3 regions of the Microbacterium pollutisoli genome follow, and region 3 is predicted to be linked to each of the others. Evidence: predicted binding sites of a transcription regulator. Region 3 holds the regulator's gene; each other region holds the start of a gene.
What was found. Region 3 encodes HrcA, which represses chaperone genes, less so after heat shock. Its sites were predicted from a motif close to TTNGCACTCGNNNNNNNCGAGTGCNAA; they were not measured.
Positions count from the first base shown of each region.

Region 1: a site for HrcA is predicted at 1,410-1,436, ahead of groL (chaperonin GroEL). Genes of this name have one in related genera too.
Region 2: a site for HrcA is predicted at 1,785-1,811, ahead of groES (co-chaperone GroES). Genes of this name have one in related genera too.

Region 1 is NZ_JBNYWT010000003.1:403,077-406,305, reverse strand. Features, by position in the region: gene groL (chaperonin GroEL) at 1-1,373, opposite strand, end outside; gene ACQ143_RS09850 (DUF3048 domain-containing protein) at 1,488-2,546, opposite strand; gene ACQ143_RS09845 (LytR C-terminal domain-containing protein) at 2,653-3,228, opposite strand.
Region 2 is NZ_JBNYWT010000004.1:254,358-257,586, reverse strand. Features, by position in the region: gene ACQ143_RS10930 (ABC transporter substrate-binding protein) at 1-188, opposite strand, end outside; gene rarD (EamA family transporter RarD) at 311-1,231, opposite strand; gene groES (co-chaperone GroES) at 1,399-1,695, opposite strand; gene ACQ143_RS10915 (Hsp70 family protein) at 2,042-3,229, shown strand, end outside.
Region 3 is NZ_JBNYWT010000001.1:440,282-443,510, forward strand. Features, by position in the region: gene ACQ143_RS02120 (16S rRNA (uracil(1498)-N(3))-methyltransferase) at 1-17, opposite strand, end outside; gene dnaJ (molecular chaperone DnaJ) at 20-1,129, opposite strand; gene hrcA (heat-inducible transcriptional repressor HrcA) at 1,171-2,208, opposite strand; gene hemW (radical SAM family heme chaperone HemW) at 2,275-3,229, opposite strand, start outside.

The DNA of each region.
Region 1 (3,229 bases), on a different contig from region 3:
AGGCCCGCGTTCATGGCGATCTGCTTGAGCGGAGCCTCGATGGCGACCTTGACGATGTTGGCGCCGGTGGCCTCGTCGCCCGAGAGCTCGAGACCGCTGAAGGCACGCTGGCCCGCCTGGATCAGCGCGACGCCACCACCGGGGACGATGCCCTCCTCGACGGCCGCCTTCGCGTTGCGGACGGCGTCCTCGATGCGGTGCTTGCGCTCCTTGAGCTCGACCTCGGTCGCGGCACCCGCCTTGATGACGGCCACGCCGCCGGCGAGCTTCGCGAGGCGCTCCTGCAGCTTCTCGCGGTCGTAGTCGCTGTCGGTGTTCTCGATCTCGCGGCGGATCTGGGTCACGCGGCCCTCGATCTGCGCGGTGTCACCGGCACCCTCGACGATGGTGGTCTCGTCCTTGGTGATGATGACCTTGCGGGCACGGCCGAGGAGGTCGGTCGTGGCGTTCTCGAGCTTGAGGCCCACCTCTTCGGTGATGACCTGGCCGCCGGTGAGGATCGCGATGTCCTGCAGCTGCGCCTTGCGACGGTCGCCGAAGCCGGGGGCCTTGACGGCGACCGACTTGAAGATGCCGCGGATCTTGTTGAGCACCAGCGTCGCGAGAGCCTCGCCCTCGACGTCCTCGGCGATGATGAGGAGCTCCTTGCCCTCCTGGATCACCTTGTCGACGATCGGCAGAAGGTCCTTGATGTTCGAGATCTTCTGGTTCGCGATGAGGATGTACGGGTCCTCGAAGACGGCCTCCTGGCGCTCCGGGTCCGTGACGAAGTAGGGGTTGATGTAGCCCTTGTCGAAGCGCATGCCCTCGGTGAGCTCGAGCTCGGTGCCGAAGGTGTTGGACTCCTCGACGGTGACCACACCCTCCTTGCCGACCTTGTCGATGGCCTCGGCGATCAGGTCGCCGATCTCGGTGTCGGCCGCGGAGATCGACGCGGTCGCGGCGATCTGGTCCTTGGTCTCGACCTCCTTGGCGTCGGCGAGCAGCTCGTCCGACAGCGCCTTGACGGCCTTCTCGATGCCCTTCTTGAGCGAGATGGGGTCGGCGCCGGCCGCGACGTTGCGCAGACCCTCGCGCACGAGCGCCTGGGCGAGGACGGTCGCGGTGGTGGTGCCGTCACCGGCGACGTCGTCGGTCTTCTTCGCGACCTCCTTGACGAGCTCCGCGCCGATCTTCTCGAACGGGTCGTCGAGCTCGATCTCCTTGGCGATCGAGACACCGTCGTTCGTGATCGTGGGGGCGCCCCACTTCTTCTCGAGCACGACGTTGCGGCCGCGCGGGCCCAGGGTCACCTTGACGGCGTCGGCCAGCGTGTTGAGGCCACGCTCGAGGCCGCGGCGGGCTTCCTCGTCGAAAGCGATGATCTTTGCCATAAGTGTGTCGTCCCTCCCGGACGTGACGTTCAGTCTTTAGCACTCTCCAACGGTGAGTGCTAACCCATTCTGGCACTCGACCATGGGGAGTGCAAGCCGCGCGGCGCGGAGCGATCAGCCGCGGACGGTGACGCTGCCGGTGGTGGGCACCAGCTCCACCCAGGTGTTGCCGGGCGCGAGTTTGACGAGGCGGCCGGCGGCGTTGCGGAGGGTGATCCTGTCGGTGCGGCTGTCCTTGCTCCAGGTGGCGGTCATCACGCTGCCGCCGGTGGAGATCCAGGCCTTGCCCTCGCCGACCATGACCGTGCGCGGGATGATGCCGTACGACCAGTCGATCGGGACGCTGAGCACGACGACGTTGACCGCCGACAGCTGCGTGCCGCCGGCATCCACGTCCTTGCGTCCGTCCTGCGCGCGCAGGTAGGTGCCGGAGGCGGCGTCCCAGGTCCAGGATCGCGGCGACTCGGGCGTGAAGCGCACGTCGATGCCGGCCGAGGGGGTGCCGAAGGCGGGGGCCCAGCCCTCGTCGGAATAGTGGAACTGCGCCGGGGGCGCGTCGAGGTCGTCGTAGGCGGCGACGATGTCCTGTGCCTTGAGCACGACGTTGTGCGGGGCGCGCTTGCTCGTCGCCCGGTACATGAACCGGTCGTCGGCGCCGCCGTGGATCGCGTTGTGCAGCTCGGTGTTCCGCATCATGCGCACGAACCGGGCCTGGCCGCCCGAGTAGGCGATGATGCCGCCCAGCGGCGAGACGATGTCGGGGTCCATGGGGCGGATGCTGCGCACCGGGCCGACCTCGTCGGGCACGTCGGAGTGCCAGACGGCGACGTAACGGGTCAGTCCGCCCTCGACGAGCTCCTCGAACACGATGTCGGTGTGCTCCAGGCCCCACTGCGGCCGGGCATCCCAGTGGTTGTCGATCTTCGCCGACAGCGCGGGCGTGTCGATGGCGGTGGTCAGCTCGGCGCCGGTGAGCGGGGCGAACACCGGCTCAGGAGTCGGCGTCGGTGTGGGGGTGGGCGTCGGGGTCGGCGTGGGAGTGTCCACGGTCGCGCTCGGGGTGACCTCGGGCGCTGCGGACGTGCAGCCGGCCAGCAGCGCGAACGCGACGATCACGACAGCCGCCAGTGTCGCGCGGCGACGGGCAGGCCGCGACGATGCGAGAAGGGTCACCGGGGAAGGATAACCCGGCGGCATGTCCTGTCCGGTCAGCGCGCGGGTGGTGCGCGGGATGCCGGGTGCCCGGTCAGCCGGTGCTGCGGTGGATGCCGGGGTCCGGTCAGCCGGTGGTGCGGTCCAGGCCGATGACGACGACGAGCTGGCGGGCCTGGCTCTCGTCGGGGTCGGTGGTCGGGTCGTCGGTGGGCTGATAGGAGTCGTTGCGCGCGACTTCGGCGCCGCCGATCACCTCGGCCAGGCCCCGCGCGGCGCCCTCGTCGTCGGCCGTCGGGTAGTAGACGGTCGTGGTCGGGAAGTCGTTGCTGCCGGCCTCCCCCGCGATGATGTCGTCGGCGGCCCAGCCGCCCGCGATGATCGTCTCGCTCATCGAGCTTGCCAGGCCGTCCTGGTCGGTGGCGTTGAGCACGAGCACCGAATAGGTGGTGTCGACGACGGCTTCGACCGCCGGGGCGTCGGCGACCGGGGTCGGCGGTGCCTGGGGGCCGGCGCCGAGGCGGCCGGTGGCGAGCAGGGTGCCGAACACACCGAGTGCGACCAGCACGATGGTCGCGATCGCCGACCACATGATGATGACGCCGACGCGCAGTCGCGGGTTCTCGGCGCGGTGCACGCCGATCCGCTCGACGTCGGCGGGGAGGTCGTCGAAACGGTCCTTCGGGTAGATCGTCCTCGGCACC
Region 2 (3,229 bases), on a different contig from region 3:
TCCGGGGTGTACTCCTCGGGCGCTGCAGCTTCGCAGTCGATCGGGAAGTCGAACCCTGAGGCGTCCGGTTCGTTGTCTCCGTTGCCGTTCGTCGTGCCGGTGTCACTGCACCCGGCCAGGACGAGTGCACCGGCGCCCACGAGCGCGAGACCTGCGAGGGCCTTGCGCGAGCGAGAAATGACGCTCATGTTGCTCCTTGCGTTTGTCGTTTCGCCGCCCCTCGGGCGTTGCGGCGATTGGGTCAAACCTAACGGCGAACATGCGTCTGGGTTGTTGCGATGTGTTAACGGTGTGTCACGGAACCGAATCGTTATCTCGTCGTGGCGACGACCGGGCGGCGGGAATGGCGCAGCGAGTCGACTGTCAGCAGCACCAGCGCCAGCCACACCAGGCCGAACCCGATCCACCGTTCCAGCGGCATGGGCTCGTTCTGGATCCACACGCCGGTGATGAACTGCAGGATCGGCGCGACGAACTGCAGCAGGCCGATCACCACGAGCGGGGCGCGGCGGGCACCGGCGGCGAACAGCAGCAGGGGGATCGCGGTGGCGGCCCCGGCCAGCAGCAGCAGCACGGTGTGGCCGGCCCCGGCCCGCCCCATCGTCAGGTCGCCCATCGCCGCCACGACGATGAGCTGTCCGACCGCGATGGGCACCAGCCACAGCGACTCGAGCGTCAAACCGCTGATCGCGTCGACACTCGGCCCGATCTGCTTCTTCACGAGCCCATAGGTGCCGAAGCTCGCTGCGAGGGTCAGCGCCACCCACGGGAACGCGCCGTACCCGACGATGATGACGACGACCGCGAGCGCGGCGATGCCGATGGCCACCCACTGGGCGCGCCGCACGCGCTCCTTCAGCACGAGCACCCCCAGCAGCACGGTGACGATCGGGTTGATGAAGTAGCCGAGGCTCCCCTCCACCACCCGCCCGGTCAGCACGCCGATGAGGAACACCTGCCAGTTCACGTAGATGAGCAGGCCCGCCACGATCGTCCACGCCACCAGTCGCCGGTTGCGCAGGATCGCGAAGAGCTTGCGCCAGGTGCGCGTGACGGCCAGCAGGATCGCGCAGAACACGAGCGCGAGCAGCACCCGCCACGCCACGATCTCCCACGGCCCGGTCGGATCGAGCGTGAGGAAGTACAGCGGCATGAAACCCCAGAGGAAGTACGCGACGAACGCATACGTCCCGCCGACGGTCTGCTCGCGCGCGGCTTCATCCGGTGTCACGAGTGCAAGCCTAGGACGGTGATGACGGATGCCGGCGCGCGGGGCCGACGGCTTTCTGCCGACCTGCGTCGCTGATGTGCCATGCGGCCGGGCACCGGCATCCACTGGGAAAAGGACGAAGGACCCGGATGCCGGAGCATCCGAGTCCTTCGGTCGAGTTCAGATCGTCAGCGGACGACGACCGCCAGCACGTCGCGGGCCGAGAGCACGAGGTACTCGTCAGCACCGAACTTGACCTCGGTGCCGCCGTACTTGCTGTACAGGACGCGGTCGCCGACGGCGACGTCGAGCGGAACGCGGTTGCCGTTGTCGTCGATGCGGCCGGGGCCCACCGCGATGACTTCACCCTCCTGGGGCTTCTCCTTCGCGGTGTCGGGGATGACCAGGCCACTTGCGGTGGTCTGCTCGGCCTCGACCTGCTTGATGACGATGCGGTCCTCGAGCGGCTTGATGGAAACCGACACGGTCTACCTCTTTCGTGTTCGTGGGGTCTTGCTTCAAGACTCAATTAGCAGCCTCACAGTGAGAGTGCTAACGCAAGTCTAGGGCGCAGCTGGCACTCTCGCAACGCGAGTGCCAATCTAGTTGTCCCGCACTCCCCTATCCCCCTAATCCGCACCCGCCGGCGACCCCCTATCGTCCCGTCGTGCCCCGCCAACCCCGGCATTCGTCGTCGACCCCTAGGAATCAGGGCGCGAAAGCGGTAGGAAAGGAGTCGGGGCTGACAAAGCTGCTGTGCCCGAAGTGGGGGGCACCACGTGGATTCGGGGGGATCGCGTGGCAGAGGGACTGTTGTACTGCGCTGTCGACGTGGGGACATCACGGACGTCGGCGGCGATCGCCGAGGTCGAGGCGGGTGGCGTCGCCGTGCGCGCTGCACGCCTCGGCCAGGCCGGGGACGCCGCATCGTCGGCGGTGTTCGTCACCGCCGACGACGTGCTCCACGGCGACATCGCCGAGCGGCGCGGCGCCGGTGAGCCGGCGCGCCTGGTGCGCGACTACACACGGCGCATCGGCGACGACGTCCCGCTGACCGTCGCGGGCCGCACGCTGCGCGCCGAGGACGTGTACGCCCGCACCGTCGAGTGGGCCGTGCGTGAGGCCACGGGCGGGCGCCCGCCGGCCGGCGTGTCCGTGACTGTCCCGGCCACCTGGGGTGCGCACCGTCGCGGCCTGGTCCGGGCGGCGGTTGCCGCCCGGGGCCTGGCGGGCCCCACCGTGCTGTCCGAGCCCGAGGCTGCGGTCCATCACTACGCGGCGACGCACGGGTGGGAGCCGGGTGCGGTGCTGGCGGTCTACGACCTCGGCGGCGGGACGTTCGATCTCGCATTCGTGCGGGTCGGTGAGACGCCGGACCAGACCCGGGTGCTGCACACCGCCGGCATCCCCGACCTCGGCGGTGCCGACTTCGACGACGCCGTCATCGCCCATGTGCTGGCGTCGGCCGGCCCGCTCGCCGCCGACGGCGCGCCCGTGGCGCTCGCGGCGCTGCGCCGCGAGTGCGTCGCCGCCAAGGAGGCCCTGTCGTTCGATGCCGAGACGATCATCCCGGTGCTGCTCGGCGGCGCCGGCGGCACGGTGCGGCTCGTGCGCAGCGAGTTCGAGGCCATGATCGAGCCGGCCCTCGCCCGCACGGTCGCCGCCTTCGACGCTGCGCGCGCCGCGGCCGGTGTCGCCACCGACGACGTGGCCGCCGTGCTGCTGTCGGGCGGGTCGACCCGGATCCCGCAGGTCGCGCAGCTGCTCTCCGAGCACCTCGACCTGCCCCTGTGCCGGGATGCCGATCCGAAGGCCGTCGTCGCGCTCGGCGCCGTGCGCGCCCGCGCCGAGGCCGCCGCCGCCGTGTCCGGTTCGGTCACGGCGCTGGAGGCCGCGGGCACGAGCGACCTGGCCGCGTGGCTCGCATCCCTGGAGTCCGCACCGCTCGCCGGGGTGGCGGCCGGCGACCCGGTGTCCGCGCCGGCGACCGAGTCCACCGTCGTGGCGGCAGAGGCCCCC
Region 3 (3,229 bases):
ACGAAGTGCAGCGCCACGGTCACCCGGTCCGGAAGCGGTCGCGCAGCTTCGAGAACAGACCCTGATGGAACTCGGCCAGCCGCGGCCCGGGCGCCTTCGTGCGCTTGGCGAAGTCCTCGATGAGGGCGCGCTGCTTCGCGTCGAGCCGGGTCGGGGTCACCACGTGCACACCGACCCGCAGGTCGCCGCGCTGGGTGCCGCGCAGGGGCGTGATGCCGCGGCCCTTGATGGTCAGCACGTCACCGGACTGCACGCCGGCGCGCACCTCCAGCGGCACCGGGCCGTCGAGCGACTCGATGACCACCTCGGTGCCCAGGATGGCGTCGGGCATCGACACCTCGAGGGTCGCGAGCAGGTCGTCGCCGTCGCGGCTGAACACCTCGTGCGGGGCGACATGGATCTCGAGGTAGAGATCGCCGTTCGGGCCGCCCGCCGGACCCACCTCGCCGGAGCCGGGCATCTGCAGGCGCAGACCCGACTCGACACCGGCGGGGATGTCGACCGAGACGGTGCGGCGGGCCCGGACCCGGCCCTGCCCTTGGCAGGTAGTGCACGGGTACGGGATGGTGGTGCCGTAGCCCTGGCACGCCGTGCACGGCTGCGAGGTGACGACGTTGCCCAGCAGGCTCCGCACCGTGCGCTGCACGCTGCCGGCACCGTGGCAGATGTCACACGTGACCGGCTGGGTGCCCGGCTGACAGCACGAGCCCTGGCACGTCTCACACAGCACGGCCGTGTCGACCTCGAGGTCGCGGTGCACGCCGAACACGACGTCCTTCAGTTCGAGGTTGACGCGCACCAGCGCGTCCTGGCCGCGCTCACGGCGGGACCGGGCCCGGCCCGCACGCGCACCACCGCCGCCGCCGAAGAACGTCTCGAAGATGTCGCCGAAGCCGCCGAAGCCCGCACCGCCGAACGGGCTGCCGTCACCGCCCATGTCGTAGCGCTGGCGCTGCTCGGGGTCGCTGAGCACGTCGTAGGCGTGGGTGACGAGCTTGAACCGCTCCGACGCCTCCTCACCCGGGTTCACGTCGGGGTGCAGTTCACGGGCGAGCCGCCGATACGCCTTCTTGATCTCGTCCGGCGACGCGTCTCGCGACACGCCGAGTACTTCGTAGTGGTCTGCCACTTTCGCCTTTCCTGGTGCACCCCGAGGGTGGTCGTTCGCTGTCAGCGGGCCCGTTCGTCTTCCTCGAGCAGACGGCTGAGATAGTGTGCGACCGCGCGGACCGCCGCGAGGTTGCGGGGGTAGTCCATGCGGGTGGGGCCGAGGATGCCGACCCGGGCGCGCGAGCCGGTCGCATCGTAGTCACCGGCGAGGACCGAGGCCTCGCTCAGCCCGAACGGTTCGTTCTCGCGGCCGATGCTGGTGGCCAGCCCGTGCTCGTCGGCGACCATCTCGCCCATCAGGCGCAGCAGGGTCACCTGCTCCTCGATGGCCTCCAGCAACGGGTAGATGCTGCCGCGGAAGTCGCCCTCGCGCCGGGCCAGGGTGGCGCTGCCGGCCATGACCATGCGGTCCTGGCGGAACTCCTCGAGCTCCTCGGCGACGATCCCCGCGATCAGGCGCACGGCATCGTCGTGGACGTCGCCGGCGGCGGGGGTGGCCAGCAGACGGGCGATCTCCTGTGCGCCGTCGCGGACGCTGCGCCCCGTGACGAGGGTGTTCACGGCGGTCTTCAGGCGTGCCGCCTCGGTCTCGTCGGGCTCGAACGGCAGGAACGCGACCCGCTGCGACACCCGGCCGGTGTCGGTGACCACGATCACGACCAGCCGGGTCGCTCCCAGATGCACCACCTCGACGTGGGACACGTTGGCCCGGGCGAACGACGGGTACTGCACGATCGCGACCTGACCGGTGAGCCGGGTCAGCGAGCGGACGGTGCGCACGAGCAGCTCGTCGAGGTCGGCGGGACCTTCCAGGAAAGCGGTGATCGCCGAGCGCTGCGCCGGGGTGAGCGGCCGCAGCTCGGCGAGATGGTCGACGAAGACGCGATACCCCTTGTCGGTCGGGATCCGCCCCGACGAGGTGTGGGGCGCTTCGATGAGCTCCTCGTCCTCCAGCAGCGCCATGTCGTTGCGGATGGTCGCCGCCGACACGCCGAACCGGTGCCGGTCCACGATCGACTTGCTGCCGACCGGTTCCTTCGTCTCCACGTAGTCCTGCACGATCGCGCGGAGGACCTGGAGTCCGCGTTCTGAGACCATGTCCTCTCCCTCGCTGGCACTCAATGTCCCGGAGTGCCAATTCTAGCGCGAGCGCTCGGGGGATGCTCAGTCCGTGAGCACGCGGACGACGGCATCGGCCAGGAGCCGGCCGCGCAGGGTGAGGACCACCCGGCCGCGCACGGCCGCGGGCCCGTCGACGAGGCCGTCGGCGATGAGGGACGCCACGGCTGTGCGGCCGGGGGCGGACAGCTCGGCGATCGGCAGCCCGTCGGCGATCCGCGATCCCAGCAGCACCCGTTCCAGACGCCGGGCGGTGTCATCGGGACGCTCCCGCCCCGCCGCCGGCGACGACCCGTCGGCGAGCCGCTGGGCGTAGGCGGCCGGATGCTTGACGTTCCACCAGCGGAGGCCGGCGACGTGGCTGTGGGCGCCCGGCCCGTACCCCCACCAGTCCGCACCCTGCCAGTACGCGAGGTTGTGGCGCGAGCGGTCGGTGTCGCTGCGGGCCCAGTTCGACACTTCGTACCAGCCGAACCCGGCGGCGGCGAGCAGTTCGTCGGCCAGCTCGTACATGTCGGCCTGCAGATCGTCGTCGGGCGCGGGCACCTCGCCGCGCCGGATCTGACGGGCGAGGCGCGTGCCCTGCTCGATGATCAGCGCGTACGCCGACACGTGGTCGGGTTCCAGCGCCGTGGCCGCTTCGAGCGAACGCCGCCAGTCGTCGAGCGTCTCCCCCGGTGCGCCGTAGATGAGGTCGACGCTGACCGCCAGCCCCGCCCGTCGTGCCGCGGTCACGGCCGTGGCGACACCGGCGGGGTCGTGCGTGCGGTCGAGGGCGGCCAGCACGTGCGGCACGGCCGACTGCATGCCCACCGACATCCGGGTCACCCCAGCGGCTGCCAGCTGTGCGGCGACCTCGTCGGTCACCGTGTCGGGATTCGCCTCCACCGTGATCTCCGCCCCTGGCGCCAGCCCGAACGTCTCCCGCACCCCGGCGAGCATGCGCGCCAGGTCGCCCGGCGGCAGCAGCGTCGGGGTGCCGCCGCCGAAGAACACGGTG